DNA from 3 places in the Pseudidiomarina terrestris genome. Region 1 is predicted to be linked to each of the others. Evidence: predicted binding sites of a transcription regulator. Region 1 holds the regulator's gene; each other region holds the start of a gene.
The links. Region 1 encodes FNR, which switches genes on or off when oxygen is low (the NO sensors DNR and NnrR bind a similar motif). Its sites were predicted from a motif close to TTGATCTAGATCAA; they were not measured.
Positions count from the first base shown of each region.

Region 2: a site for FNR is predicted at 3,580-3,593, ahead of J6J28_RS07155 (OmpW/AlkL family protein). Genes of this name have one in related genera too.
Region 3: a site for FNR is predicted at 1,934-1,947, ahead of J6J28_RS00125 (cytochrome ubiquinol oxidase subunit I). Genes of this name have one in related genera too.

Region 1 covers NZ_JAGGJE010000006.1:63,483-73,419, forward strand. The annotation lists gene J6J28_RS12005 (HesA/MoeB/ThiF family protein) at 1-479, opposite strand, end outside; gene J6J28_RS12010 (YbaN family protein) at 466-885, opposite strand; gene norR (nitric oxide reductase transcriptional regulator NorR) at 903-2,438, opposite strand; gene J6J28_RS12020 (hemerythrin domain-containing protein) at 2,598-3,116, shown strand; gene fnr (fumarate/nitrate reduction transcriptional regulator Fnr) at 3,126-3,821, opposite strand; gene J6J28_RS12030 (CC0125/CC1285 family lipoprotein) at 4,019-4,543, opposite strand; yybP-ykoY riboswitch at 4,662-4,858, shown strand; gene J6J28_RS12035 (TMEM165/GDT1 family protein) at 4,864-5,424, shown strand; gene yjjG (pyrimidine 5'-nucleotidase) at 5,442-6,137, shown strand; gene J6J28_RS12045 (gamma-glutamyl-gamma-aminobutyrate hydrolase family protein) at 6,120-6,806, opposite strand; gene J6J28_RS12050 (amidoligase family protein) at 6,776-7,753, opposite strand; gene J6J28_RS12055 (cation diffusion facilitator family transporter) at 7,839-8,729, opposite strand; gene J6J28_RS12060 (BaiN/RdsA family NAD(P)/FAD-dependent oxidoreductase) at 8,741-9,934, opposite strand; gene J6J28_RS12065 (class I SAM-dependent methyltransferase) at 9,931-9,937, opposite strand, start outside.
Region 2 covers NZ_JAGGJE010000001.1:1,488,562-1,498,498, forward strand. The annotation lists gene J6J28_RS07130 (ligand-binding sensor domain-containing diguanylate cyclase) at 1-1,278, shown strand, start outside; gene J6J28_RS07135 (SixA phosphatase family protein) at 1,291-1,734, opposite strand; gene J6J28_RS07140 (hypothetical protein) at 1,893-2,144, shown strand; gene J6J28_RS07145 (thiol-disulfide oxidoreductase DCC family protein) at 2,233-2,625, opposite strand; gene J6J28_RS07150 (DUF3149 domain-containing protein) at 2,690-2,818, opposite strand; gene J6J28_RS07155 (OmpW/AlkL family protein) at 2,830-3,525, opposite strand; gene J6J28_RS07160 (DUF4199 domain-containing protein) at 3,708-4,202, shown strand; gene J6J28_RS07165 (hypothetical protein) at 4,233-4,418, opposite strand; gene J6J28_RS07170 (LysR family transcriptional regulator) at 4,540-5,439, shown strand; gene J6J28_RS07175 (amidohydrolase family protein) at 5,441-6,883, opposite strand; gene J6J28_RS07180 (DUF6768 family protein) at 6,983-7,357, opposite strand; gene J6J28_RS12745 (sigma factor-like helix-turn-helix DNA-binding protein) at 7,370-7,675, opposite strand; gene J6J28_RS07185 (ATP-grasp domain-containing protein) at 7,652-8,590, shown strand; gene J6J28_RS07190 (diguanylate cyclase domain-containing protein) at 8,598-9,937, opposite strand, start outside.
Region 3 covers NZ_JAGGJE010000001.1:32,948-42,884, forward strand. The annotation lists gene cydB (cytochrome d ubiquinol oxidase subunit II) at 1-427, opposite strand, end outside; gene J6J28_RS00125 (cytochrome ubiquinol oxidase subunit I) at 430-1,833, opposite strand; gene J6J28_RS00130 (TIGR00645 family protein) at 2,011-2,511, shown strand; gene J6J28_RS00135 (S9 family peptidase) at 2,615-4,693, shown strand; gene J6J28_RS00140 (YqaA family protein) at 4,696-5,130, shown strand; gene J6J28_RS00145 (dipeptide epimerase) at 5,147-6,247, opposite strand; gene J6J28_RS00150 (SH3 domain-containing protein) at 6,260-7,678, opposite strand; gene alr (alanine racemase) at 7,775-8,878, opposite strand; gene J6J28_RS00160 (serine hydrolase) at 8,882-9,937, opposite strand, start outside.

The sequences.
Region 1 (9,937 bases):
TCGTAACGAATAGCTGCGCCAGACACCAGCGGTACCTGAGCCTCGACACAGACGGCGTTTATGGCGTTCCGGGTGGCCAGGTTGTCGCAGCAATCCACCACGCAATCGTAATTGCCGATAAGCTCCGTTAAGCTTGCCTGGTCAAGGCGTTGCTCCAGAACTTCAATGCTGGTATCGGGGTTGAGTGACTGCAGACGCTGGCGCGCGGCAATCACTTTGCTCTGGCCAATGTCGTCCTGTTGGTAGAGCAGTTGTCGCGGCAGGTTATGGTGGTCGACACTGTCGTTATCGACCAGGGTGAGCTGGCCGACACCGCTGCCCACCAGATAGGGCGACAGCGCGCAGCCGAGACCGCCCATACCAACGACCAGTACGCGGCTGGCCAGCAGACGTTCCTGACCGGCCATATCGAAACTAGGCAGCATGACATGACGGCTGTAGCGAAGTAACTGTTCACGGGTAAGCTCAGGGAGTGTCATCGTCAGAAACCTTCTCGGCTGGGATCGGCTGTGCCGGCGTATGTTCGGGGCGCAAACTGAGCCACACGGCAACGATCAGCATAATACCAATGACAGTAAGCTTGACGGCCAGATGCGCGGGACTAAAGCTCAACATGATGGCGCTACCTGTCATCATCACAATGGCAATGACCTTGGCTTGTCGTTTCACCACGCCATAGCGACGCCAGGCAATAATTTGCGGCCCGTACTTGGGGTGCGCCAACAGTTTCGCTTCTAAAACAGGCCAGCCTTTGCCGCCAGCCCAAGCCGCCACGAGTAGAAAAGGCACCGTCGGCATAATGGGCAATAACAGGCCAATAACACCTAACAACAGACTTAAAACGGCTAGTGTTCGCCACAGCAAAATTTGCAGTATGACCGTCATTCCTCTCCCTACCTGAACTATTTCAAACCCAGTCGCTGTGCGAGTTTATGTAAATTACTTGGATCGACCTCTAGTATACGTGCGGCCTGCGTCCATTTATAGTCCGCTTGTTTTAACGCGCGCTCTATCAGCTGCGTCTGCAACTGTTGTACAGCATCGCGCAGGTTTAAGCTGGTGGTGGTTAGGGTTTCACTATCGACTTGATAGCTGGCGGTGGGTGCGTTCGGCAAATCCAGAAGCTCCGGAGCGATACTGACAATATCAGTCCGCTCTGCCCCCTGGCTTAAGGCCTTGATGGCCGCGCGACTGACCGTGTGCTCGAGCTCCCGTACGTTGCCCGGCCATTGGTACTGGACCAGGGCATGTTCCGCCGCAGAACTTAAGCGCAACGCCCGCAACCCAAGTCGCGCCCGGTTGAGCTCAAGAAAGTGACCCACCAGCAGCGGAATATCCTCGCGCCGCTCACGCAACGGCGGGATGGGCAGTGGGTATACGCTCAAACGATGGTACAGATCCGCGCGGAAGTCGCCGCTTTTTACCTGTTGCTGTAAATCCCTGTTGGTTGCTGCAACGATGCGAACATCGACTTTATGCGCGGTATCGCTGCCAAGGCGCTGGATCTCGCCATTCTGCAAAGCCCTTAGCAACTTCGCCTGGATCGCCGCAGGTAACTCACCGACTTCGTCCAGAAATAAGGTTCCGCCGTCAGCGCTATCGAACTTACCAGCGCGCTCGGTGGCCGCTCCGGAAAAGGCGCCGCGGGTATGCCCAAACAATTCACTTTCGGCCAGCGATTCAGGTAACGCCGCACAATTGACGTAGACCAGAGGTTGTTTACTGCGGCTGGACCAGCGGTGCAGTTGCCGTGCAAACAACTCTTTACCAACGCCGGTTTCACCCAGCAGCAAAACCGGTAGATCAGCACTCGCCACCACTTTCAGCTCTTGTAAAACTTGCTGCAATGCCGTGCTGTGGCCGATGATCTCCGAGCCCGTACTGGCTTCATTCTGCAACGCAGTTTCGCCATCGCGCCGGCTACTGCGCAGGGCGCGGATACTTTGTTCAATCTGGCCCATGCGAATGGCAGCTTCGACCAGCAAACTGGCACGTTGCAGCTCGCGCATGGCGTCGGCATCAAAGGTTCCCGGTTGCAGGGCATCCAGTGTCAGCGCGCCCCAGCACTTCCCTTCCACGTACAAGGCAATGCCCATGCAATCGTGCACGGCAAGATGGCCATCAGGACTGTCCTCAATCAGACCGTCATAAGGGTCAGAAAGCTGACTGTCGGGCTCAAAGCGGACGGTATCCCGGGCTGCCAGGATAGCGGTCAGCCGTGGATGTTGCTCGGTAATAAATCTACGGCCCAAAGCTTCGCGCACCAGCCCGATGCTGGCGATAGGACGCAAAACCTGCTGATCTTGTTGCAACAGGACTACGGCACCGCAATGAAAATGACGACGCAGCGTGGTAACGAGCTTTTGCAGACGTACCACGGCGGGTAATTCAGTGACCAGGTCGGCGACTAAGGTCTCAAGTAACGACGTTTCATGCATGGTGAAATCAACCCAATTAGGCGGGAAAGACCCGCTCAAGAATGGGTTTAATTTACCATCGCTGATTAAAAGTCTATATAAATCAGAGTGGGTAGATCTGGCATTTAAATTGCACTCATTAAGTGAAATACCATTATTCATTTGCATGAGGAAGCCACTATGCACCAGCAACTTATCGACCAATGGCGTTCAGCGCCAACCCAGGAATTGATTCAACACATACTTGCGAATTTCCATGAAAAACACCGGCGGCAGCTTCCTGAGCTGATCCAGTTGGCGCGTAAGATTGAAGATGTCCACAACGACCACCCGCAGTGCCCAACGGGGTTGGCGGACTTACTCACTGAGATGAGTAATGAACTGGAAAGCCACATGATGAAAGAAGAGCAAATCCTGTTTCCCATGTTAGCTGGCGGGATTTATCCCAGCGGACCTATTGCCGTCATGGAAGAAGAACACGGTGAGCACGATGTCATGCTCGGTAAGCTGTCACAACTGACTAACCTGGGCATGACACCACGGGGCGCTTGCGGCAGCTGGATCATGCTGTATGAGGGAACTCAGGAGTTGATTGCCGATCTGCAGCAACACATTGCGTTGGAAAACGAAGTGCTGTTTCGCGAACCTCAGGCAGCGCCGCAGCATGGCACAGATTTTTGCTGCGGCTCTTGCCAGTAACCGGGTTCGTTAAGACGCCAGGGCGCGAAGGCGCTCTGGTTCGGTGATGGCCACCAGTTTGTTTTGCACTGCGACCACACCGTCATTTTGCAGTTGGGTCAGAATTCGACTGATGGTCTCTACGGACAAGCCTAAATAATTACCAATATCAGCCCGGGTCATGCTCAGACGGAATTCACGACTGGAGAGTCCGCGTTGCTGAAAGCGAGATGACAATGTCACAAGAAAATTCGCCAGACGCTGCTGCGCAGTGTGGTGGTTTAAGGTTCCTAGCAAGGTCTTGCTGGCGTGCAGTTCGCCGCTCATTACCCGCAGCAGCTGTTTACGTAGCCCCGGCAGCTCCGCCGACAGCTGATCCAGCGATTGAATCGGAATCTCACACAGCATGGTGGTTTCCAGAGCTTGAGTGTAACTGCGGTGTTGACCGTCGATAAGACCGTCAAAGCCGATCAGGTCACCGGGCAAATGGAAATCAATGATTTGTTCACTGCCCTGACTGTCCAGGGTGTAGGACTTTAATGAACCGGAGCGGACCGCGTACAGGAACTTTAACGGTTCACCGCTGTTGATCAGGATGTTCCGTTTCTGCAGCGGGCGGTGCCGTTGAATCACCGTATCCAGCTTTTCTGTTTGCTCGGGACTGAGTTGATACGGCAAACAAAGTGTCGCCATACTGCAATTTTGACAATGAATGTGAGAGGTCATCGTTTCCACCACCAGGACTTGATTTGCGTCAACGACGCGTGAGGTTTCACAGTATACGTCAGTTAGTTAAAAATTGAACGCATCACTAGGGAGTAGGGGTATATTTCCTCTTTAGGGGTAGCTCAGTGCTTGCTAAGAAAAAGGGCGCGCAAAGCAGAACTTTGGCGCCCTTCGACAAATTACCTTCGGTAACAGAACTAGCTGTCTGATTTTTTCGGTTGCAGGTTCGTCACCACCTCAGAAGCATCGTAGCTGTAATTGGTATCCGGTTGCTCGCCGTTACCCATTTTAATATCGAGCGTTACGACGATGTCGCTGTCGGTTCGGCCACCGACATGAATCCCGGCTGTGTAGGCCGTGCGTGGATAGTAGCGAGTCTCACAGCGAATCGCATTACAGTACGTGACCATGTCGCCTGACATAGGATATGCGAAATCTGCGTTATGCACGGTCTCTTTATCGACTTCGGTCTCACGATGGGTAATAACAAACCAGTCGTAATCGTTCTGCAAGGTGACTTCTGCTGCGCGCAGCAATGCATAGTTGTTTGCCGCACCTTTATCGGTGCCTCGCGCTTTAAACTTCACCTTGTACTGAGTGTCGGTGAGTTGGGTTTCCGTGTACCCGTAGCCACCATCTTCAGCAGCCCGGTAGTCAGGCTGGCTTGAGCAGGCAGCGAGCGAGGCGACTGTACTTATCAATAGCAATTGCTTCAAAGTCATAAACAGATCCTTTTGTTGCCATTCGAAGTTTATTCACAATAAGCTTAGTAAAAGCATTCGGATTTTTCATATTTCAAAACGAAAAGTTTGCGTAAGTGCGTATCGGTTAGTTAAAATGGCGGCCGTCTTAGGGGAGTAGTCGACTTTTACCTGCAGCACTGCAGGTAAACAGTGAGTGCGTCAACATAATTGAGCCCGCATTGGCTCATGGTGTATTCGTTCCGGGCCACCGGAACTGGCAAGACCTAAGGTAAAGAGCAACCGCTAACATGGCGGGGGTTGCTGTTTGCCTTAGTGAAATTGGCCCGCCGGAGTACATCATGGAAGCTTTCCTTACCTCGACACTAACGGTGGCACTGGCAGAGATTGGTGATAAAACCCAATTACTAAGTTTAGTCCTGGTCGCCCGCTACCGACAAAAATGGCCGATTATCATCGGCATCATCGCTGCTACCCTTATTAATCACTTCGTTTCTGCATGGTTTGGCCAGTGGTCCGTATCCTGGTTGCCCGCTGATTATGCTGGCATCGTTATTGCTATCAGCTTCATCGCTATTGGCTTGTGGGTGTTAGTGCCCGACAAACTGGCAGACGAAGAAACCCGTTGCTCCTGTTACGGTGCGCTATGCGCCACCTTTGTGCTTTTCTTTCTGGCTGAGATTGGGGATAAAACCCAGATCGCCACTGTAGTTCTGGGCGCCCAGTATGCTAGCGTGGTCTGGGTGACTCTGGGCACCACCTTAGGTATGCTGATCGCAAATGTCCCTGTGGTGTTGCTCGGCGGTAAACTTATGCGCAGAGTGCCGCTAGATACGATGCGTTATGTTGCCGCGGCAGTTTTTGTTCTGTTGGGTCTGGCGACCCTTTGGTGGAATCTTTGATAAGGACCAGGTAATTGATGCCTAGTAAATTACAAAGCTACGACTGGCTATTGTTTGATGCCGATGAGACCTTGTTCTCGTTCGACGCCCACGCGGGGCTGCAACAACTTTTCCAGGGGTACGGGGTCGAATTTACCAGCGAGCATTACCGTGATTATCAGGCGGTAAATAAGCCGTTATGGCAGCAGTATCAGGACGGGGAAATTGACGCTGCAACACTGCAGCGGCGCCGGTTTGAGCGCTGGGCGGCAGAGCTCGAGGTTGACGCGGACGAGCTCAACTCAGGGTTCTTAGACGCCATGGCGATGATTTGCCAGCCGCTTGAAGGGGCCAGAGAGTTGCTTAAAAAGGTGCGGCAGTCGGCTAAAATTGGCATCGTCACCAACGGTTTTACCGCACTGCAAGAAGCGCGACTAGCGCAGACGGGGCTGCGTGATCTGGTCGATTTGGTGGTGATCTCGGAACAGGTGGGCACGGCGAAGCCTGATCCCAACATCTTCAGTCATGCGCTCGATTTGATGGGGCAACGTGACCGGGAACGGGTGCTAATGACTGGCGATAATCCGCACTCTGACGTGCTCGGTGCCCAGCAAAGCGGTTTGCATTCGTGCTGGCTGAATACCCACGGCGTAGCTTATCCCTTAGCAACTCCGCCGCATTACACGGTACGCTCCTTGCCTGAGCTCGATGAGTTGTTAACCGCGCCCGCGTAGTTCTTTCGCTTTGTTCACCAGCCAGCGGAACAGACGCAACTGACTGGGCACATAAAATAAGTATTCAGGATGCCACTGTACGCCAACGATGGGATGATGACCGGTGCTCTCGATGGCTTGTGGGATCTCGTCAAGGTCATGAGCGACGATACGCAGGTCGTTACCCACATCATGAACCGCCTGATGGTGCAGACTGTTGACCCGCAGCTTACGCTTTTTGACTATGCTGGCCAAATCGCTATCGCCGCGAACAAAGGCTTGCTTGGTGGGCAATAGGCCCGGGCGGTTATAAGTATGTTTGCGACGGTCGCGAATGTCATCGAACAAGTTCCCCTTATGGACGACGTTGATCAGTTGGGCACCGCGGCAAATCCCGAGCATGGGAATATCATCGCGCAGTGCTTTTTTGATCCATCGTATTTCCAGGTCATCGCGATCAGGGTCATGCTTTACCTTACCGCTGAGGGTTCCGCCGTAGTGTTCCGGTGAAATATCACTGCCACCGCCGATGACGATGCCATGTAACGGCAACCCCGAAGGACGGTGGCGGACACTGATGCGCTCGACTTCTGCCCCGCAGAGCCAGAGCGCGAAACGAGTTGTCCACCACGAGGGGGACCATTTTTTTCCGGCACCGGTTACTCCGATGCGAGGTTTTCTGTCAGCCATTGGTCTACGTGTTTAATCCAGGGTTGGCGGGCGACGCCGAGCATAGGTCGATCAGCATCCAGAAAATCCGCGGCGAGTTCAGCGAGCGCCTGCGGGCGATTAGCCAGCCGTTCTACGTTGCACCAGAGATTCCACTCTCGAGCTAAAGTCCAGTCGGCATCATCGATGCGGCAATTAGGTAAGCGGTAGTGCAGCGTCGGGCGGGCGTTTATTTTGTCATCCTCGATTTGCGCTCTGACCCGTTCGTCGTCGAGGTGGCTGAACAGCGGCAACATATCGAGGGCGCGGTTACGCGTCGGGTTGGCGTCAATATAATGATCGATAAGATGATTGATGGTGACCGACTCGTAATTCAGCAATTCACGCACATAGGCCTCAGGGTAAAGATCGATAAACGGGCTCAACTTGCGCGTGGTATTCACATGGTGTTGTTCGACCAACCACCACTGTAACAGGGCATAAGCCTGCATGTAACGGCAGATGGTTTCGCTGTCCGTGTCCGGTAGTTCAGGATTAATGTGCGTACCATAGGCCGCTATCATCGATTCGTCTGTGCCTTTGGCTCCTCTTTTGCGCAACGCCACAATCAGCTCGTCAAGTTGATCGAGTTGGTCGCAAGCAATGGGTGGGCAGACAACTTCTACTGGCACCACCAACCCTGCGGCCTGACTTAGGGAGTCGAGAAGGGCGTCGGTATTGGCCTCTGTTCCTTTCTCCGCGGCCAGCCGGTGCAGAAAATTCCAGTCGATCTCGATTTTGAAATCTCCCAAAGGCCCCTCAACCTGCCATTGTGCTGAGCTTTTGGCATAGGGAGAGCCGCCAAGCGCATGAGCGACGGCTTCGGCACTGGTCGCAACATCGATACCAGAAAATTCAAGTTCAAAGCCCACACGCCGAATGTCACCCTGCGAGGTCTTCAGCTTGGGTGGCTGAACAAACTTAACCATAATGCGTTTTCCTGCTTGCAAGCATAGGTAACAGTACGATTCAGAGTAACAATCTGGAAAATTATTACAACTTTATCCAGAAGTCTTACGGACTATCGCGGCAGACTTCGTCGGGGTGTTCGAGTTCAATAGTGGTATGACTGAGCTCATATTTCAGTAATGCTTCGTCGATCTGCTGCTTGAGCTCACCGCTCTCTTCGGCGCTGAGATTGCGCGCTAAGACCAGGTGTGCGGTCAGTACATGTGACTCACCATCGAGAGACCAGAAATGCAGGTGATGGACATCGGCGACTTCCGGCAGCGCCTGCAGTGTTTCGGCGACGTTGCGGTAGGTTTCCTGATCCGGCGTCGCCTGCACGAATAGACGCAGCGTGGCCCACAAATTACGGGCGACATTGATCAGAATAAACAAAGTGAAAGCGATGGATAGCAGCGGGTCGAGAATCGGCCAGTCGACAAATAACAATGCCACACCAACGATCAGTACGGCCACCCAACCTAAGACATCTTCGAGCAAATGCCAGTTAATGACCCGCTCGTTAAGGGTTTTGCCCTTGGAGAGCTTATAGGCGGCAAAGCCGTTTACCGCAATGCCCAGTACTGCAAGTGCAATCATACCGTCTGCCATAGGCATCTGTGGGTCCCACAAACGCGGGACGGCAGTGACCAACACCCAGGCCGAACCAGCAATGAGCACCATCGCATTAATCAGCGCACCGACCAGATTCAGACGCTGGTAGCCATAGGTAAACTGATGGGTGGGTTGCTTATTTCCGAATTTGTTCAGCAGCCAGGCCAGGCCCAGAGACAGAGTATCGCCCAGATCATGTACTGCATCCGCGAGGATCGCGGTACTGTTGGTCAGAACGCCACCAATAAATTCGATAATGGTGAAGCCAAAATTGAGGAAAAAGGCCCAGCCTAGCCGCGATGAGGGCATGTCCTTTGCGTGGTCATGATCGTGATGATGTCCCATCCATACTCCTCTTATTGCGGTGTGAGTGCCTCGGCACAGGCGTAGGCGCTGGCCCAGGCCCACTGAAAATTATAGCCGCCTAACCAACCCGTGACATCAACAACTTCGCCGATAAAAAACAAACCGGGCTGCTGCTTACTGGCCATGGTTTTTGAGCTGAGCTGATCGGTATCAACACCACCTAAGGTGACCTCGGCGGTACGATAGCCCTCTGTGCCGTTGGGTTTAACCGGCCAGGCATGGAGGGTGTTTGCCACCGACTCAAGCATCGCGTTACTGCAGTCCGCCAGGTTTTTATCCGGCCACTGATGTTGCTCGGCGACGGTCTGCGCGAAGCGTTTTGGAAACCATTGTTGCAGGACACTGCGAAGGCCGAGTTTAGGGCGCTCGCTGCGAAGTCGCTGCAGCTCAGCAAGACTATCAAGCTGGGGCAGCAAATCGACGCTAAAGCTTTCGCCAGGCCACCAGTACGACGAGATCTGCAGCATTGCCGGACCGCTCAGACCACGATGAGTGAACAGCATCGCCTCTTTAAAGCTAGCGCGCGCATTTTCCGCGGTAACATCCAGAGCTAAACCGGACAGCTCGCTGTAGGCGTCTTTATCGCGTTCGTGCAGGGTAAATGGTACCAGTCCGGCGCGTACGGGAAGTATGCGATGACCAAACTGCTCGGCCAGCTGATAGCCAAATGGCGTCGCGCCAAGTTTAGGCATCGACAGGCCACCGCAGGCCACCACGAGTTGCGGGGCCAGATAGTTGCCCTGCGAGGTGCTCACCAGGTAAAGCTCATCCTGATAATCGACCGAAGTGATCTCAGTGCGCAGTTGTACTCTGGCACCGTGATTATCACATTCGTCCAGCAACATGCGGACAATGGCTTTTGCCGAGTCATCACAAAACAGCTGGCCGAGCGTTTTTTCGTGATAGGCGATACCATGTTTTTCCACTAGACCGATAAAGTCCCACTGGGTGTAACGACTCAGCGCGGACTTACAAAAGTGCGGGTTTTCCGACAGGTAATTCTCCGGACTTGCATACAAGTTGGTGAAGTTACAACGACCGCCACCGGAGATCAGGATTTTTTTACCGGCTTGCTTGGCGTGATCGAGCAGTAACACGCGCAAGCCCCGGGCGGCCGCCTGCCAGGCACAGTGCAAACCAGCTGCGCCGGCGCCAATGATGATCGCATCATACTTCTGAGTCATGAT
Region 2 (9,937 bases), on a different contig from region 1:
CAGGTTTTCGACGCAGACAATGGACTACCGACGATTAAGTATTTTGATGTCATCCGTGATCACAAAGGTGACCTTTGGCTTGCTTCAGGACGAGGCTTAATTTATGTGGCGGCCCAGGACTTTGACTTTGCTATAAATGATGATAACCCTGCGACCCCCCTGCCCCATACGTTTTATCAACACCATCATGGCCTGGCCAGTGCCCAAATCAATACCGGTGGACCGCCAATGCTGGTCACCAAAGACGGAGAACTCTGGGTGGCAACTTCGCGCGGTGCAGGCCATTACAGTCCCGCACAAAGCAAGGCGATTCGACAGACGCCGCCACAACCAGTGATCGAAAAGGTCATTAGTGACGGCCATGCCATTTCGGAAAACACCTATCTTGAGCCTGACAGTGGCCGTATCGAATTTCAGTTTGTCGGCTTGGGTTATCAATACTCGGAAAGCATCCTTTACCGTATGCAACTCGCGGGCTATGACGAGGACTGGGTCAAGCCAACAGGCTCTCAGCTCATTGCCTCATACACAGAGTTACCTCCGGGGGCCTTTATTTTTCAGGTTCAGGCAGCTTACCCCAATGGCGAATGGAGTGATTCAGCAACTTTCACTGTGCACAAGCTGCCTACGCTCTGGCAGCGACCGAGCATCTGGGTGGCGTTGGCTTTAGCGTCATTACTGCTAGTTTGGCTGGCGTTTCAACTGCGTATTTATACGGTTACCCGCAGTAAAGAGCGGTTACAGCAGCTGGTGCGTGAGCAGACCGAGACGTTACAGCAACTGGCACATCAGGACAGTCTGACCACACTTGCCAATCGCAGAGCTTTCGATGAGCTATTGCGGCAAAAGGTTGCACAACATGGTGGGCAACAACCTTTGGCATTAATTTTAATGGACTTGGATCACTTTAAAGAGGTAAACGATCGTTATTTGCATACCACCGGTGATCAGGTTCTCAAGCGCGTGGCGAGGCTTATCCGTGATTCAGCACCCGAAAGTGACATGATCGCGCGCTGGGGCGGAGAAGAATTTGCCATCTTACTTTCTGGTGCACAAACAGCAAACCTGGTGCCCATTTGTGAGCGCATCCGTACCACGTTGATGAACGCCGACCTCCACGACCTGGTCAGTAATCTTTCTGTAACTGGTAGTTTTGGTGGTGCAACCTACCATCCGGGTGAAACCGCAGCTAGCTTGATAAGGCGCGCGGATAAAGCCCTTTATCGCGCCAAACATAATGGCCGCAACCGGATTGAGATTGCCCATCAGGAAGAGTGAGCAAAGCCACGCTCACTCTTTTTCTTCGATCATTGGGATCATCAGACGATGCAAGCGGGGCTGCCCGTCCCGAAAATGAAGTAAAAACACATCGCCGTATTCCTTTTCAGTCATGCTTTCAACCTCCACACCGAGGGCGCCAACGATCCCAGGTACTGTATTACTGTGCCCCACGACCAGCGCGGTTTGCTCAGCGGCCAGCAGTTTCTCTACCAGCACCTCTCCATCACCCGCCTTGTAGTTCTGCACAGCCAGATCAAAACGCTTTGCCACCGGCTGAGCGGTCTGCTCTGTGCGCTGAAATGGTGTGCTGTAGACCGCTTCGAGATCCAGTTTGCTCAGCATCTCCGCAAGTAGCTGAGCACGCTGTTTGCCCTTACTGTTTAATGCAGGGTCACTCTCGGCAACGGCTTTTTCTGCGTGCCGAACGACGACGATTGTAAAATCCTTGGCCATAACTGAACAGCTCCCTAGTAGTGCCACCATTATCAATATAATGAGTACTAAACTGCGATTCATCTTTGATCACTCTTATTTTTAATTGACACGATTTAGCCGTGCGCCTAAGGTCTTAATGTTGTTCCACTTTCTTAACAATAACAAGGACAATAACTATGGATCATCAAGGTTTCGATAGCTCAAGCACTGTCAGTGTCGGCGAGTGGATGCTGACGCTCTTGCTCACGTTTATTCCAATTGTAAACATCATCGCACTGATCATTTGGGCATTTTCAAGCGGTACTAAACCCTCTAAATCAAACTGGGCCAAGGCTACGTTATTGTGGATGCTCATCGCAATAGTACTTGGTTTTGGTATGGCAATGCTCGGTGTCGGTTTTGGTATGATGGGGATGAACAGCTACTGATAGTAGGAGTGAGTGAGTGCTCCCGCGAGCGGAGCACCCGCCGCTTAGTCTAACAATCCCTTGTTGACCCTACCTCTATACTGCGGCTTTATTCATCCAAAGAACAAGGCAGACAGCGCTCTTTACCTGTGATTAATTTGGAGAGTACGTTTCGGTGCCTGGCAAATCCCAGATAACCTTTGTCCGCCAGCCAGCGTATACCCGGCCAGCGCAGCGGCGCAACCAGCCAGCCACGTCCGACTGCAGACCAGGCCGCATAGGTGACATCAAGTCCGTAAATCATCTTGCCGTCAGGAGTTAACCCGTGCAGTATTCGGTTGGCTTCGGTGACATCGATCGCTGGAAAGCGCACAGAGAAATTGTCAGCCCAGATACTTTCAAACTGAATCTTGCCCTGTTTATCGAGAGCCTTGAGATGGCGCATTTCGCGAACGCACAGAGGGCAGCCCCCATCGTAAAATAAAATTAACTTTGCAGACAAAGGCTGACCTCCGTTACGAACTTTCGTCACTCAGTAGTGTTTACGGAGGTCAGCAAAACTTTGATCACGCTGATTCAGACATTTTTGAGATGAAATACACCGCGTAAAAGATGCAAATACCAAGCAAAATGGCTAAACCGGTAAAGGGAAAGAAAATCACCGGATCAGTGAAAAACGCTTTTAGCAGTTGCATGATCTGCCTCCTTAAAAACGATAACGAATTCCAAGCATGGCCACAGTCGGATCAATATCCACCGCAGCAGAATCAATGGTCGTGCCGTTAATACGAACATCTGCGACCGTATCGATAGCCATACGACTGACCATCAAATGCAAGCCCCAGCGCTCGGTCATTTCGACATTTACGCCAGCTTGCAGCGCATAGCCCCAGCTGTTTGAAAGTGCTAAATCCACACTGTCATTTGCTGTAACCACAGCCAGATCCGTCAACACACTTGCCAGTTCCGGGCTCACCTTTTCCTCAAAGAAAGTCGTGTAGTTAACACCTAGCCCAACAAAGGGGGCCACACGTTCGCTGCCGATGTCAAAATGGTATTGCGCCAGCAAGGTTGGCGGTAAATGTTTGGTCTCACCAATTTTTAAGCCTGCCAGGCTACCTGTGCCGTGGATTTCGTGTTTGAAAGGAGTGGCCGCGATCAGCTCCAGACTCCAGTTTTTATCCAGCTGATAATCAAAGGTGATCCCAAGCTGGGTATTATTATCAACACTCACTCCTGTGCTTCCGCTGGTCATGCCAGCGACGCTTTCAATGACAGGTAACGATGCACTATCATCATTTGGCATGACGCCAATGGCACCGACGTTCACTGAAATATCCGCGGCTGCAGGCCCTGCAAAACCTAAAACCACTAAACTACTTACTAGCAACGACTTTTTCATACAGCACTCCTTAGTTAATCTCCCTGTATTTTATAAGGTTACTCCCTGTAAACTTTGATCCTGATCAACTTTTTGCCGGCGATGATGAGAGTTTTTCTTTTCCGCTTTTTCGAACTATTATTGAGCTAGAGCCAAGTGAAAGAGTCATGCCGCATCGACTCATAAAAATAAGGAAACATGCGATGCTGAAGGAATTAAAATGGGGTGTGCTTTTCTCCGGAGCCATTCTGGTGTGGTTACTGATTGAACGCCTGACTGGACTGCATGATGAGCATATTGAATATCACGCTTATTTTACCAATCTCTTTGCCGTCGTCGCAGTCGTCATCTATGTCTTGGCATTGCGTGACAAACGAGCTTCGCTGCCTAACCAGGAAATGCGCTGGATAGAAGGTTTTCTTAGCGGGGTCATCATTGCGGTGGTCGTTGCCGCGTTATCACCTTTGCTGCAAATCATTGCGCACTATCTCATTTCGCCGGACTTCTTCGCCAATATGCAGGCTTACACCATCAATGAGGGGCTAATGGAGCCAGCGGCAGCGCGCGAGTACTTTAGTCTTGAGTCCTACATCATCCAGTCTGTTATCGGCGCACTACTTATGGGGGCCGCGACTGCTGCCGTCGTGGCGTTCTTTTTACGCACCCGAGATCGGGATACCTCACGGCACAAAACCTGATTGTGCCGTGAGGCTGGACGCCTGATGCAATTAAACGGGTGCACAGCAACACTGCTGCGCCGTTGGATGGTTCACCAGCTGCTCCACCAGCTCATCATAGCCATGCGGCTTAATTAACGGCTGTTTGAACTGGGCTACTTTATAATTGCCCTGGTGGACCATGGTGCCACGTGATAATGAACCTAAAGCTTTTAAAAAGTCTTTTGAGAATTTCATGTCGGTCTCCAAATAAGTGTTGGTTTGTTTAAGCAAGATAAGTATATTGTTTCCGTAGAATATGATTAGACCCGATAAGTGAAAATCATTGTTTCCTACGGAACACAATAAGGATGCCGAGATGCTTGACCGATTTGCCGACATGGCCATTTTTGCAGCGGTGATGGATACTGGAAGTTTTACTCGTGCAGCACAACAACTTGAGCTTTCTAAAAGTGCCGTCAGTAAAGCGGTGGCGCGTCTTGAAACAGAACTTCAAACTAAATTACTGGTGCGTACCACGCGCAAACTTTCGCCAACAGTTGCCGGTTCAGACTTTTATCAGCACTGCCGCGAAATCGTGCAGGAAGCCGATTTGGCCTATGAGCATATCGGTGCGATGCGCACCACGCCAAGTGGTCGCGTTACTCTGACCGCTCCGGTAAATTATGGAGCGACACGAATCGCTCCCTTAATACCGCATCTCTTAGCCACCTATCCCCAATTGGACGTTGACTTGCAACTCACCAACCGGCTCGTTGATCTGGTCGGTGAAAAAGTCGATATTGCGATTCGATGCGGCGTGCTCAAAGATTCCAGTTTCTACTTTCGCCGGGTAGCTCCTTTATCGATCGTGTTAGCCGGATCAAAAGGCTATTTTGCCAGCCACGCTAAGCCCAAACACCCGCATGAACTCAGTTACAAGTTTGGCCTGCACCAGTGCATCACCGATAGTGCTAAAGCTGCGGATAAGCTGTGGCGCTTTTACGAAGATGACCAACTCATCCAGGTAACAGTTAATGGCCGCTTTGCGGTATCGGACAATCGTGCCATGCGCGCGGCACTGCTGGCTGATCTGGGGTTGGCTTATATGCCCAGCTACTCGCTAAATGAAATGATCGCTGCGGGGCAAATTGAAACTGCACTTGATGATTTTATGCCGCAACCTGTCCCGGTGCATTTACTCTACCCTGAACGAAAATACACCACGGCCGCAGTGACCGTGGTGCTTGACTACCTCCAGCAACAACTGAGTCAATAACTCAGTCGTTCGCCTCTGCGTAGCTTAAATCTTCGATCTTATGCAGCTTACCGAAACGCATCACCTGCTTGATGGAGCGATAGGCCGCGACATCGTTGCCGGGATCTTCGCTTAACACCACCAGGTCCGCGTTTTTACCCACCTCAACTGTACCCAGCGTGTGTTCCAGGCCCAAAGCCTTAGCGCCATTTTTGGTCGACATTACCAGCACATCAGCCGCTGGAATTCCGGCCGCCTGCATATTCTTCATTTCAATAAGCATTGACGGACCATGGAACATTCCCGGATTCCCTGCATCTGTACTGGTCGCAATGGTGGCCCCGGCCTCATGCAGTTTGCGCAAATTATGTTTGACGATGTATTGCTCTTCTCCATAAAGCAAAGTGTCACGGACAAACGCTGAGGAGCTTACGTTTTTACTGTAAAACTCGGCCATTTTTTCATGTCCTTCAGTGACCAGCTGCCGCGTCCTTGGATCGATGCAATGATTTGGGTCATAAAAGTCAGGTTGTTCGCCAAGCAGAATACTGAGCGTCTGTAACGAGTTGGTATACCCGAAACTACTTGTCGGCTCATAGACCACGTCGTTCTTAACCATGGCCTGAACAAACTCCTCGTCCACAAGATCGGCAAAGACACTGTGAACCAGAACATCGGCGCCTGCTGCCACCGCAGCTTTAGCGTCAGCCAGATTGACCGTATGGGCGATAAATTGTAGGCCCTGGCGATGCGCAGCATCGGCAATCACCTGCAGCCGTTCGTAGTACTCCGCCGCACGCTCCGGAGGTAATGGGTCGAACCATACTTTTAAAGCGCTGGCACCGCTGGCTGCGACCACTGCGACACTGGCCAGCGCCTCTTCATTGGTACTCATGGGTAGGAATTCGTGCACGCCGTTGGCGACTTGGTTGTTTAATACCGTCTCGCTGACCCGGGTTTCACCGTGGGTCAACAGCTGACCAGCAGCAACAAAACGCGGGCGCTCCGGATTGGCTATGGAGCCTTCCTGCAATGAGGTGGTCCAGGGAAAACTCCCCGTATCAAACACAGCGGTCACGCCAGAGCACAAATAGCTCCGATCAAACTTCTCCGGGTTTTGCTGAAGGTAAGACTGAGCCTGTTGCAGGTCGTAGGTTTCAGACAGAAATGGGTACACAGGACGTGTATCAAACCAGCCGCTGGCAGCGTAATGCACATGCCCATCGACCAGCCCCGGCGTAACATAATGCCCCTCAAGATTAATCATTTCGGCATCCGCGGCGTAGTTACAGTCAGGGCCTACGCAACTGATCAGGCCTTGCTCGACCACAATCAGACTATTTTCCACCGGCGCCGCGCCGGTACCATCGTAAAGCGTTGCGCCTTTGAGCACCTGTTGCTGCGCATTGGCGTTCGATGACAGCAATAGGCCAAGCAGAAAGATGAGAAAACTGGATCGGTACATGCTACTCCCTCGCTTAGTTACCCAAACATAGTGTGAGTACTAAATCTAGGAAGCGAAGTCGCTTTTTGCAAATCCCCCCCTCGTTACCTCCAGCTTCTCTTAGCTTAACTCTTTGGCACCCAGGCGCTGTGCCAGACGCACTTCCATGCGCCGGATCTCTTTGGCAGTGTGGGTGCGGCCGGTCTCAAAAAATATCCACGTTTTGATCGCCACCTGCGAATTAAACACCAGGATTAAGCAGACGGCCCAGAATAACTGATGCTCTGGCGCGGCGGTAAAGAACTCGTAGCCCGTCCAAAAAATAAACCCGGTTAAGATGATGGCCAGCGCATAAGCAAACACCATGACCCAACCAAGACGCGAACTAAAACCGACCTTCAAATACCCGGTGAGGCCGGTGTCCGAGCTCATCAGCTTTTTAAGCTCCGCAGACTGCTCTTGTAGGTCCTCTTCAAACTTATCATTTGTCGACATGAGTTAGCTCTCCTATTCAGCTAAATAAAGGATTTTCAATTTATTTCTGGCCCTGTGTAAGCGGGATTTCACCGTGCCTTCCGGCAACTCCAGTAACAACGCAATTGTGCGAATCTCAAGCTCATGTAAAAAAACAATACACCTAAATCTCAGGTTCAGCGAAATTAAATTATTTTTCAGGCGCAGCGCGTTCGCGCCTAGAACCGCATCGTCCAAGCTATAACCTTTTGGTATTGATCGGATTTTGGCAAAGGATTGTAATGACAGCATTATCCGAGTAACTGCGAGAAACAAATGAAAGACATCGTGATTATCCATGAAAATGATGAGTGGCTGGTGCCGCTGCGCGAAGAGTTCCGCCAGCGCGGCGTGACCGCCATTGAATGGTTTCTCGATAACGGCAGCGTTCCCTTTAGCGAGCGCCCGGCGGATGCTGTCTATTACAACCGCATGAGTGCATCGTCGCACACGCGTGGTCACCGCTTTGCACCGGAGCTGACCAAGGCAGTGCTTACCTGGCTGGAAAGCTATGAGTGCACCGTCGTGAATCCGCGGCAGGTACTGGCCCTGGAAGTTTGCAAGCTTTCGCAATACGCGGCCCTACAACGCGCCGGCCTGCAGGTGCCAAAAACTCATGCGGTGGTCGGTAAAGACGCCATTGTTGCCGCCGCGGAAGCTTTCGAGCATTGGCCACTTATTGTGAAGCCTAACCGCGGGGGTAAAGGGCTTGGCGTGCAGCGTTTCAACACGGTGTCAGAGTTAGCTCAATACTTGCAACGCCCTGACCTGGACGAGCCCCTTGATGGTACCTGGTTGTTGCAGGAGTATATTCAGCCGCGGGAGCCCTTTATTACCCGGGCAGAATTTGTTGGCCGGCGATTTGTCTATACGGTACAGGTCAACACTGACGATGGCTTCGAACTTTGTCCGGCAGATAATTGCTCTATCGAAGATCAGTTTTGTCCGACCGATCAACAGTCGCATAAATTTACGCTAACCCAGCGCTTTGACGAACATCCGATCCTTAGCTTGTTGGAGAATTTCCTGCATGATAACGGTATTGATGTGGCGGGAATTGAATTTATCGAAAATGCGGACGGCGAGTTGTTTGTTTACGATGTGAATACGAACACCAATTACAACCAGGCCGCAGAGCAACGCGCCAATCAGCCTAATGGGGAAACAGGAATGGGCGCCCTTGCCAATTATCTTATCGGGTTAGCACAAAGCTGAGTCTTGCTCAGCTTTGCTTTTTCTTAATACTGAGCTTGTTCTCATACATGCGCTCATCGGCCAGTTTTAACAATGTGGCTTTATCCTGGCCGCCCTCTGAGTTGCAAGCACAGCCGATGCTTAAAGATGGATAGAGGATGAGCCCGTGTGCCTGAATATGCTGGCGTTCAACCTGGGCTCTAATTTTATCGATGATCTTGTCGGCCTGCTCCTTATCTTTGCAGCGATTTAAAATCACCAAGAATTCATCGCCCCCCATGCGTGCCACTATATCGGAGGCACGCACCGCGGTCTCTAACCCTCTGGCCACCAGTTTCAACATGTCATCACCGGTGTCATGACCGTGGGTATCATTAATGGCCTTGAAGTCATTCAGATCAATCGTCAGAACACAAAACCGATTTCTATCGTTACCTTCACTCATCAATCGGTTCAGGTAACTTAGCGCAAAGCGGCGATTGCTCAAGCCCGTTAAGAAATCTTCATTCGCTCTGTGCCGCTCAGCACGGTAGAAAACCCAAAGCATACAAACACTGAAAAAGAGCAGTATATAAATACCGATCAGACTCCAGCGTCCCAACTGCAATAGATTTTCCTGCTCCTTAGTCAGACTGTCTTTAAAGTCTGCCGCAATCCACCATTCACCGTTAGGTACAACGACAGGCCCCTGATAGTCGGCGTTTGCAAAGGTCTCGGGAGTGCCCTCGAAAACCTCACCGTCGCGACCTTTGCCATTGCGACCGCGAATTGCAATTTCGGCATTTTCGATACGGGATAAACCTGCTGACTCCATCAGGCTCTCGTAGTCTATAACCACACTCAAAGAGCCCCAGTAATTCTCATTCGCAGGATAATCCGTAAACACCGGAACCCGCGCAATTAGCGCCCGCCCGCCCTGAACCAGCTCCAGCGGACCAGCCAGGAAAATATCTTGTGCCTGGCGTGCAGCCTGAACAGTTTCGTACTGCGAGGGGACAGTTCTGAAATCAAGACCTATGGCTTTTTCATTACCTTCCACAGGGTAGTTCTTCTCAACAATATCATTGGGTGCCATACCGACATTGCGAACATTCTCGGCCCGTTCAAGCAAGCGAATGCTAATTTCGTAAAAGTTCTCGCCGGAAGCCTGCGGATCAATATTAAACAGGGTTGCCAGGCTATCGACCAAAAACACATCACGGAACAGCGCCGATTCCAGCTTGGATTTTGCCAACAGAACCTGCGAGCGTAATTCATCATTTGCATCTTGCTGCAAGCGCTCTTTGGCCAGGTCAGCCACCCAATTAGAGAGAATCCAGACAAGAAATAATCCGGCACAGAAAAAAACGGTGATCACGGCTGCTGCAC
Region 3 (9,937 bases), on a different contig from region 1:
GGTCAACGACTTTAATACCCTGCAACATGGCACCCAGCATAATGCCCTGGCTAAGGGCGGCAACCAGTGAGCCCAGAATAAAAGACAGATCCCACAGATGCTTGCTGGTTTTGGTCTTAAAGCGGTATTCAAAGGCGACGCCACGGAAGATCAAGCCCAGCAACATGGCAATGACTGGCATGTACAGGGCTGGCATGAGCACCGCATAAGCCAGCGGGAACACCGCCAGTAAGCCACCGCCACCGAGCACCAGCCAGGTCTCATTACCATCCCAGACCGGCGCCACCGTGTTCATCATGATGTCGCGATCTTCCTCTTTTTTGAACCAGGGGAAGAGCATTGCCACGCCAAGATCAAAACCATCGAGCGCGACGTAGGCGAACACCGCTACCGCAATTAAAATTGCCCAGATGAGTGCATAATCCATGGTTAGTCCTCCTCGTGCATGAGTCGTTCAGCCGCCATACCCGCCGCTTTAGGCTTGGCGTAGTCGGGAATGTGAACCTGCTCAGGGTCGCTTGCCATTTTCCGGAGGATGTACACGGTGCCCGCACCGAATACCAGAAAATACACAACAATAAAGGCCAGTAAGCTGCCACCCACACCTTCGGCGGCAATTGGAGATGCCGCATCACGGGTGCGTAACAAGCCATAAATGACCCAGGGTTGGCGGCCAACCTCTGTGACAATCCAGCCGGCGATGACCGCAACAAAACCCGATGGCGCCATCAGCAGAGCCGATTTATGCAGCCATGAAGTTTGATAGAGTTTACCGCGGGCGCGCTGAATGCCAGCCCAGAGGCCAATCACCACCATAAGCAGGCCTAGTCCGACCATGATTCGAAAGGCCCAGAAAACTATCGTGACCGGCGGCCATTCGTCGCGCGGAAAGGCATCCAGGCCGGTGACTTCGGCATTGATATCGTGCTTGAGGATGACGCTGGCGAGTCCGGGAATCTTAAGTGCGTAATCCACCTCGGCGGTCTCCTCGTTCGGCAGGCCAAATAAATACAGCGGGGCGCGTGCTTCCGATTGGAAATGGCCTTCCATCGCCGCCACCTTGGCCGGCTGATGTTCTTGAGTATTTAAGCCGTGTAAATCACCGACGAAAACCTGTAGCGGAGCCACCAGCAGTGCCATCCACATGGCCATGGAAAACATTTTGCGCGCGGCAGCATTACTGCGGTCACGCAAGAGGTGCCAGGCACCAACACCACCCACCACAAAGGCGGTTGTCAGGTAGGCTGCCAGCAGCATGTGGGCAAGGCGATAGGGAAAGCTGGGATTAAAGATGACCGCCAGCCAGTCTTCGACGACGTACTGACCCACATCATTCATGGCAAAGCCTGCCGGGGTTTGCATCCAGCTGTTGACGGAGAGTATCCAGAAGGCACTGATGGCAGTACCAATCGCCACCATAAGGGTGGCGAAGTAGTGTAAGCGCTCGCCCACACGGTTCATACCAAACAGCATGACACCGAGGAAGCCTGCTTCAAGGAAGAATGCAGTCAGTACTTCGTAACCCATCAGGGGGCCAATCACCGGGCCGGCCTTGTCTGAGAATACAGCCCAGTTGGTACCAAACTGATAGCTCATAACGATGCCAGAGACCACGCCCATACCAAATGCAACGGCAAATATTTTCAGCCAGAAACGGAACAGCTTCTGGTAAACGGGGTTACGAGTCTTTAAAAACAACCCTTCAAGCACCGCTAAGTAGCTGGCGATACCAATGGTAAACGCTGGGAAAATGATGTGAAAAGCAACAGTGAACGCGAACTGAATACGCGCCAACAGGAGTGCATCCGCATCGGAGAAAAGACTTTCAATCATGCCAGACTCTCCAGTTATTTTAGGATCTACTTAATTGTAGGTAGTCTCAGAGGAATTGACAGGCTAAAACCATGAATTTTGTAAGACGATTATTTATCGATTGACCTACCTCAAGTATGGCAAGTCCTGCTTGCCCGCGTTAAACTTGCAGACTGAAGATGACAGACAGGACCCATCATGGAACGTATCGTTGAAAACTTAATGTATAGCTTGCGATGGTTGCTGGCGCCGATCTATCTTGGCCTGAGTATCGCTGTGATGCTGCTGGGAGTGAAATTCTTTCAGGAGCTGTTCCACGCCATCCCACTGATTTTTACCATGGCCGAAGTCGACTTGATTTTGTTGACCCTGACGCTGATTGATATCGCGCTGGTTGGCGGTCTGCTGGTGATGGTGATGCTAAGTGGTTATGAAAACTTCGTTTCCACGCTTAATATCAGTGGTGACACTGAAAAGCTGGCCTGGCTGGGTAAGATTGATTCAGGGGGCTTAAAAAATAAAGTCGCCGCCTCGATCGTTGCCATCTCGTCGATTCACTTATTGAAAGTGTTCATGAATGCGGAAAATATTAGCATCGATAAGATTAAATGGTACGTGCTTATCCACCTGACCTTTGTCGGTTCGGCCTTTGCCATGGGTTACCTTGATAAACTGACCCGTAAAAGCGGCAACGATTAATCTCTAAAACTGAGAGTTTGGTCTAGTTAAGTTGCTATTCCCCCTTGCCTTTGGGTAGTCTCGTTGGTACTAGAGTAAAACTCACAGACCAACGAGAAGCCCAATGACAATGCAAAAATTAACACCTACAGCTGTAAGCCTATGCCTTGCTTCGGCGCTTTTCCTGGCGCCTGCTATGGCACAGGATGAGCAACCCACACCGAAGTTGAAAATGCCGTTGCAAGCGGCGGATGTATTTGCTCTTGAGTATGCCAATGATGTGCAGATCTCTCCTGATGGTCGCCACATTGCATACGTCCGTAACAGCTTTGACATCATGACCGATGGCACCCGCAAAGCGCTCTGGGTCATCAACACCAGCACCGGGCAGCACACACCGCTATTTGCCGATCAGCACAGCTACGGCAACCCGACCTGGTCGCCTGATGGTAAGCGGCTGGCGTTTACCTCGAATCGCTCCGGGCGCAACCAGATCCATGTGTTCTGGGTTGAAGAGCAGCGCGTCGCGCCCGTTACTGAAGTGGCCCATAGTCCGAGTCAAATGGCGTGGTCCCGTGATGGCGAGCAATTGGCATTTATGATGTCAGTAGAAGAACCGAAGTCTGATTTTGCCAAGAGCGTCCACACGCCGAGTAAGCCGGAAAAAGCAAAGTGGGGAAAAACTCCGCTTATTGTAGAACGCACCCTTTATCAGCGTGATGGCCGTGGGGTAGTGAAGTCAGCCTACAATCAGGTCTTTGTCGTGCCAAGTCATGGCGGCAGCGCGCGCCAGATCACCGATGGGCCTTTCCAACATCGTGGGCCGCTGGTCTGGGCTGAGGATGATCAACGGATTGTGTTCTCTGGCAACCGTACCAAAGACTGGGAATACCAGACCCGCGAAAGCGATCTGTGGGCCGTAACACTTGCCGATAACAGCCTGGAGCAACTGACGGATCTGCCCGGTGATGAATACAGTGCAAGCCTGTCTCCGAACGGCGAGCAGCTGGCGTTCTTGCACGGCGACAATGCGCCGGTTCCTTATCGCAATGCCACCTTGCATCGTTTAAATATGGAAAGTGGTGCCCTGAGTGAAGTCAAAACCGATCTCGACCGTTCACTGGAGCAACCGCTGTGGATTGATAATCAGCGCTTGACCGTTCAGTACACGGATCGTGGTTTAACCAAGGTCGCTGAAGTGAACCTCAACGGTGAAATGAAGGATCGTGTCAGCAGTCTTGGTGGTACCTACGTCAGCCGACCTTACACCAGTGGTATGTATTCAGTTGCCCCGGCAACGGGCGCGGTTGCCTATACCCATGCCAGTGCTTATGACCTTGCCAATGTTGCGGTAAATATGGACGGTGCTACGCATCAGTACACGGATCTTAACAGTGACGTGCTTGGCTATCGCGAGCTTGGCGAAGTTCGTGAAATTACTTATGAATCGTCTTTCGACGGTACCGAAATCCAGGGTTGGTATATTTTGCCGCCAGGCTATGAAGCCGGTAAGTCCTACCCGACTATCGTTGAAATTCACGGTGGCCCGCATGCGTCTTATGGGCCGGTGTTTGGTATCGAGCATCAGCGCTACGCAGCGGAAGGCTATGTTGTGCTTTACGTCAACTACCGGGGCAGCACCTCTTACGGGAAGGAGTTCGCCAACTTGCTGGATGGCTTTTATTCCTCAGAGCGGGATTTCGCCGACCATATGTCCGGTCTTGATAAGCTGATTGACATGGGTATTACCGATGCCAACAACCTCTATATTGCCGGTGGTTCTGCCGGTGGTATCGCTACCGCTTATGCGGTGGGCCTGACGGATCGGTTTAATGCAGCCGCCGCGACTAACCCGGTGATCAACTGGGTCAGCAAGACGCTGACGGCAGACAGTTCGGTAGGCCAGATCCAGAACCAGTTCCCGGCAATGCCATGGGAGGATTTAGCGCACTACTGGAAACGCTCACCACTTTCGTTGGTCGGTAACGTGAAAACGCCAACGTTATTGTTCACCGGTGAGTTGGACCGCCGTACACCGATGGCGGAAACCGAGCAATTTTACCAGGCGCTGCAGTTGCGCAATGTCGACACGGTCCTGGTCCGCGTGCCAGATGCCTATCATGGGGTCACCGCTAAGCCGTCGCGGATCGTGGCGAAAGTTGAGCATGCTCTGGCCTGGTTCAAACGCTACCATAAAGAGTAAGCGTGTACCTTAGCCTGTTTCTGGTCGCCTTCCTGGCGGCGACGCTGCTACCAGCACAGTCTGAAGTGCTGGTGGTCAGCGCCCAGCAAATGGGCTACAACGTCTGGTTGATCTGGTTGAGTGCTTCTCTTGGCAATACCCTGGGGAGTGTCGTGAACTATGTCTTAGGGCGTTTTCTGTTGCAGTACCAGCACCGTCGCTGGTTTCCCTTTAAAGGAAAGTCGTTAGAACGCGGGCATTGGTGGTTTGAGCGCTACGGTAAGTGGTCGTTGTTGCTGGCCTGGGCGCCGTTCATTGGCGACGCACTAACCTTTATTGCAGGTATGCTGAGATTGCGTTTTTGGGAGTTCTTAGTGATTGTCTGGATCAGTAAAGCAGGGCGTTATGCCCTGCTTTTAGGTCTGCTGCAGATGTGGTTTGCACCCATCCTCGATTAGCTCAACGTCGCGCAGTTTAACGCGGCTTAATTTCTTCCAGTCCGGCCACGGACTTAATACCGAGCCCCGGTGAATCATTAATTGAAATCTCCGCATCGTTAAAGCGGACGCTACCTTCAACGGGATCAAAGGCACACAGCGACGGACCATCCAGGTCTATCTTAGTAATCACGTTGGACTTTGCCACCGCCAGATGCACCGCGGCTGAGACACTGATGCTGGACTCCAGCATACAGCCGATCATGCACTGCATATCGTACACCGAACAGATATCTGCGATTTTAATTGCGTTGGAGATACCGCCGGTCTTCATCAGCTTGATGTTAATGATGTCGGCGGCGCGCATCTTAATCAGCTCGATCACTTCCCGTGGGCCAAAGCTGCTCTCATCGGCCATGACCGGCGTATGCACGCGTTCGGTGATGTACTTCATGCCATCGATGTCGCGGGCTTTTACCGGCTGCTCCACCAGCTCCAGACGCACACCGGCACCTTCGAGTTTATGCAGCGCATAGACGGCTTCTTTTGGCGTCCACCCCTGATTGGCGTCAAGGCGCAGCAGGGCTTTGCCCTCCACCGCCGCGTAGATAGCTTTGACTCGCTCAATATCCACGCCGATATCTTTACCGACTTTGATTTTCAGGGTTTCAAAACCGCGGTCGATGGCTTCGAGTGAGTCGGCCACCATTTTGTCAATATAATCGACGCTGATGGTGATGTCCGTCGATATGGTCGGCACGCCGCCACCAAGCATTTTGTAAAGCGGGGCGTCGTAAAGTTGTCCCCACAGATCATAAACCGCCATTTCCACAGCAGCTTTAGCACTGTAGTTGCGGATGATACCGTTTTGAATAATACCGATAAGGTGGTTCAGATCAGAGACGTCCTGACCCACCAGCTTCGGCTTCATGATGCGATCGATAGCTTCGATGATCGAGCCATGGGTGTCACCGGTAATGACGGCGGTCGCTGGCGCTTCGCCATAGCCGACGTGACCGGTATCCGTATGCACCATAATGACGATATCTTCTATCGATTCGACCGTACGCAGCGCCGTTTTAAATGGTGTTTTTAACGGTACGCGGAGCATAGCGAATTTGATGTCAGTAATTTTCATATCAGTTCCTGTTTAGCGTACCGATTTGATCGCATAGATGCGATCCAGGTAAGTGTCATTGGCATTAAAGCCAAGGTCAATCAGCGGCGTTACCGAGACACCATTTAAAGTGCCTTGGTAGTGCTGGTCTTCCGCATCGCGGTAATTCAGTCCGTGAACGTCGTGAATGACGTAGGGCTGCCCCTCGATGTCGCCAATATACATGACCACGTGGCCGGGTAAATAAATCAAATCGCCAACTTTAGCGTTGGCTAAGCGTGCAAGTTTCTCTGCGTTACTGCTGTTTTCATCGTACACGACAGTGTCACCGTACTCGCCATAACCTTGCTGGCTGGAGTTACGTGGCATATCGATGCCCATACTCCGATACACTTCCAGCACAAAGCCAGTGCAGTCGCGCGCGTTGTAATCGTGACCCCAGCCATAGCGTTCGCCCAGGAACTTAAATGCCTGTCGAATCACATTAGCCTCAGTATAAGGAAGGTAACCGACATGCACGTCGTGATGACGCGCAATTAACGCTGGCGAGAAGGCCAGTGCACCTTCAGCGTCGCGAATCGGCAGTTGCACCGTGTAGCTGGCAAACGGATTCTGACCATGCACATCATGCCCGGTATCGGCTGCACTTAACAACGGTAGACGGGTACTCATATCCAGTTGTACTGCGGAGACCGGGGCGAAGCTCGGGGTATAGTTAGTTTCGACTTTGGCTTCAGTGACGACGGCAAAAGGTTTTTTGTCAGCGAAGGCAAGCACTTCATCGCGCGGACCTATGGCAACATCGCTGGCCTGGATCCAGGCCAGGTAATGGTAGGATTGCGCCAGGTACCACTTACCATCTGTGCTGGTGTGCAGGATCGCTAATGGCGTACCTGGAAAGACTCCGGTTTCCTGAAAGCGGTCAATGTCGAGATCAAGGTCGTCACTGTAGAGCTTATCCAATGTCGGGAAGGTTCGCATCGAAGAGCGTTTCACCACTAGTCCGAAGCGAACGGCGTTAACCGCCTCGACCGCGGCAAGGTTAGCAGCACTCCGGTAGCCCTCTAACTGGGCCGTGGTTGCTTGCTCACCGGTGGCATAAAAGCGCGGATAACCGGGCAGGCTGCTGATCGAGTTGATTTTATCAATCAGCTCTGCCGCACGGAACTCGGTTGGATACTCGTCAAGCAGCACCATTTCGTCCTGCACTGCATAAGAGCGCTGATTAAAGGCTGTGATCTGGGCAGGAGTGAGCACCGCTGCGTGCGGTTGTTGCAGACGCTGTACCCAGAACTCAGGCTCCAGATACTGTTCCTGCATGCCAATGACATCGTGCTGGTAACCAGGTAACGACTGATAGGCAACGGCAGTGGTGGTTTCAGGTGCCTCTGTTGGTGCCGGCTGGCAGCCGGCTAAGGTCGCGAGGCTAATAGCTAACGCAATATATTTCACGCTTTCTCCCTAGTGGGCTGATGAAGTTTGTGAATGTACCTGCTCTCCATCTTAAATTGGAATAATATTCCAAACAACAAGTTTTTTAGGCATAAATTATTTGTAATGCTTGGGTACACGCGGGCTGACGCGACACAACAGCTCATAACTGATAGAACCTACTGCGTCAGCGACTGTGGTCACCGGCAAATTCGGGCCCCAAAGCTCCGCTTCGTCACCTATGGCCACTTCGTTTAACCCGGTGACATCCACGGTGATCATATCCATGGACACTGTCCCGGCCAGTGGCACCTGTTGGCCATTCAGCCAGACAGGCGTACCGTCAGGGGCATGGCGCGGGTAACCATCTGCGTAACCAATGGCCAGAGTTGCAATACGACTGGCTCGTTCTGCCCGCCAGCGACTGCCGTAACCGACGGCCTCACCCGGGGCAACCTCGCGCAACGCCATGACCGGTGCGGTTAAGCGCATAGCGGCCTGGAGCTGCTCTGTTTGCGCCGTGGTGGTGGGATTGACTCCGTACAACAAAATTCCCGTGCGGCACCACTGATTGGCGTCGGTACCTAAATCGATGGCGCTACTGATCAAAGCTGCGGTGTTGGCGCTGCTAATCGCGGCGGTAGGTGAGGTTGACGCGCAGAGCTCGGCGAAGCGTTCCTGTTGCAGCGTATTGAGGTCGTGATCGACACGATCGGCATTGGCAAAGTGGGTCATGAGGGTGACACTTGCCACTTGCTTCAGGCTGGCCAGCTCACGACTGGCAGCTTCGACGGCGGCCGGGGCAAACCCTAAGCGGTGCATGCCGGTATCGGTTTTCAGCCAGACCGCAAGGGGTTTCACCAGGCGCGCGCCGGCGATGGCATCAATTTGCCCCTGATGGTGAACCACCGGCTGCAGATTGTAATGTGCACACACGGGGAGTTCTGCCTCACTAAAACAGCCTTCCAGCAGCACTATGGGCTGGGTGAAACCCGCCTCGCGCAGTTGCAGCGCCTCATCAATGAAGGCCACGGCATAAGCATCTACGGCGCCATTGATGGCGCGTGCCACGGCAATAGCACCATGACCATAGCCGTCTGCCTTAATCACGCCTAACAGTTTACAGTCGCCGGCCTCGCGGCGGGCGACCTCGGCGTTGTGTTGCAGCGCAGTCATCGAAATTTCGGCACGGGTTGGACGAAAATGTAAGCCGTTGTTCATCGGTTACTGCTTAGTAAAATTAAGGTCTTCAAAGTCGAAGCTCCAGTCAGCGGCAGGGTCAATCGGGGCCAGTTGCATGCCCAGAATATCGCCCTGCATGGTGGTGGTAAAACGCACGTAGGCATCCGCATGATGGGTCCGGTCGTCCCAGCGCGCGGCAAAGGTGTCGCCTTTAATATGAAACAGCTCGCCTACCATCCGCTCAGACCTGTGCGAGCGCCAGCGCAACTCGCCATCCTGCCAGCTGACAGTGACTTTGCCGAACCAGGGGTCGACATATTCACCTGTTACACGCGCGGCCACTGCCGCAGTGACGGGATGCGTCTCAGGCTCTGAAAACGCTGCCTGACGGCTGGCGCTGGCTTGCTCGCGCCATTTTTGCACGGCCATAATCCAGTCGCGGTCGGGGCTGTCGGTGTAGGCTTTGATCATGGTTTGCATCATGGCGGTGCGAGCATCGCTGTGCGCGCGGTTCATCAGTACCATGAAGCCGACATTAAGCTCGGGAAAGAATGACAAGTAAGCGTTCATGCCATGTAAGGTACCCGTGTGGTGTACCCGTAATAAGCCATCGACATCGTGCATACGCCAGCCAAGACCGTAGGCAGCGAAGTGCGTGTTGTCCCAGTCAGAGGCGCGGGAGCCCACGTTCATGATGGTTTGTGGTGACCACATCTCCGCATGTTGGCGGGCACTGATCAATTGTTTTTGTTCACCTTCGGCGGTGGTATAGGCACCGCGGGCGATGTGCATTTTCATCCACTTGGTCATGGCCTGAATACTGCAACGAATGCCGCCCGCCGGGGCCGAAGTCAGGTAGTCCGCGGCAAAGTCACGGCGTACCACCGTCGGTTGCTCATCTAAGAACCCATGTGGCTGCGCAAGGTACTGCTTGTAAGCCTCGGGCACTGGACCGGCAAAGCAATACTCCATCCCCAGCGGCCGCATAAGGTTCTCTTCAACAAAGGTTTCCCAGCGTTGCCCGGTGACCCGCTCGGTCAGCTCACCGGCGATCACATAAAGGATATTGTCGTACGCATATTGCGTGCGAAAGCCACC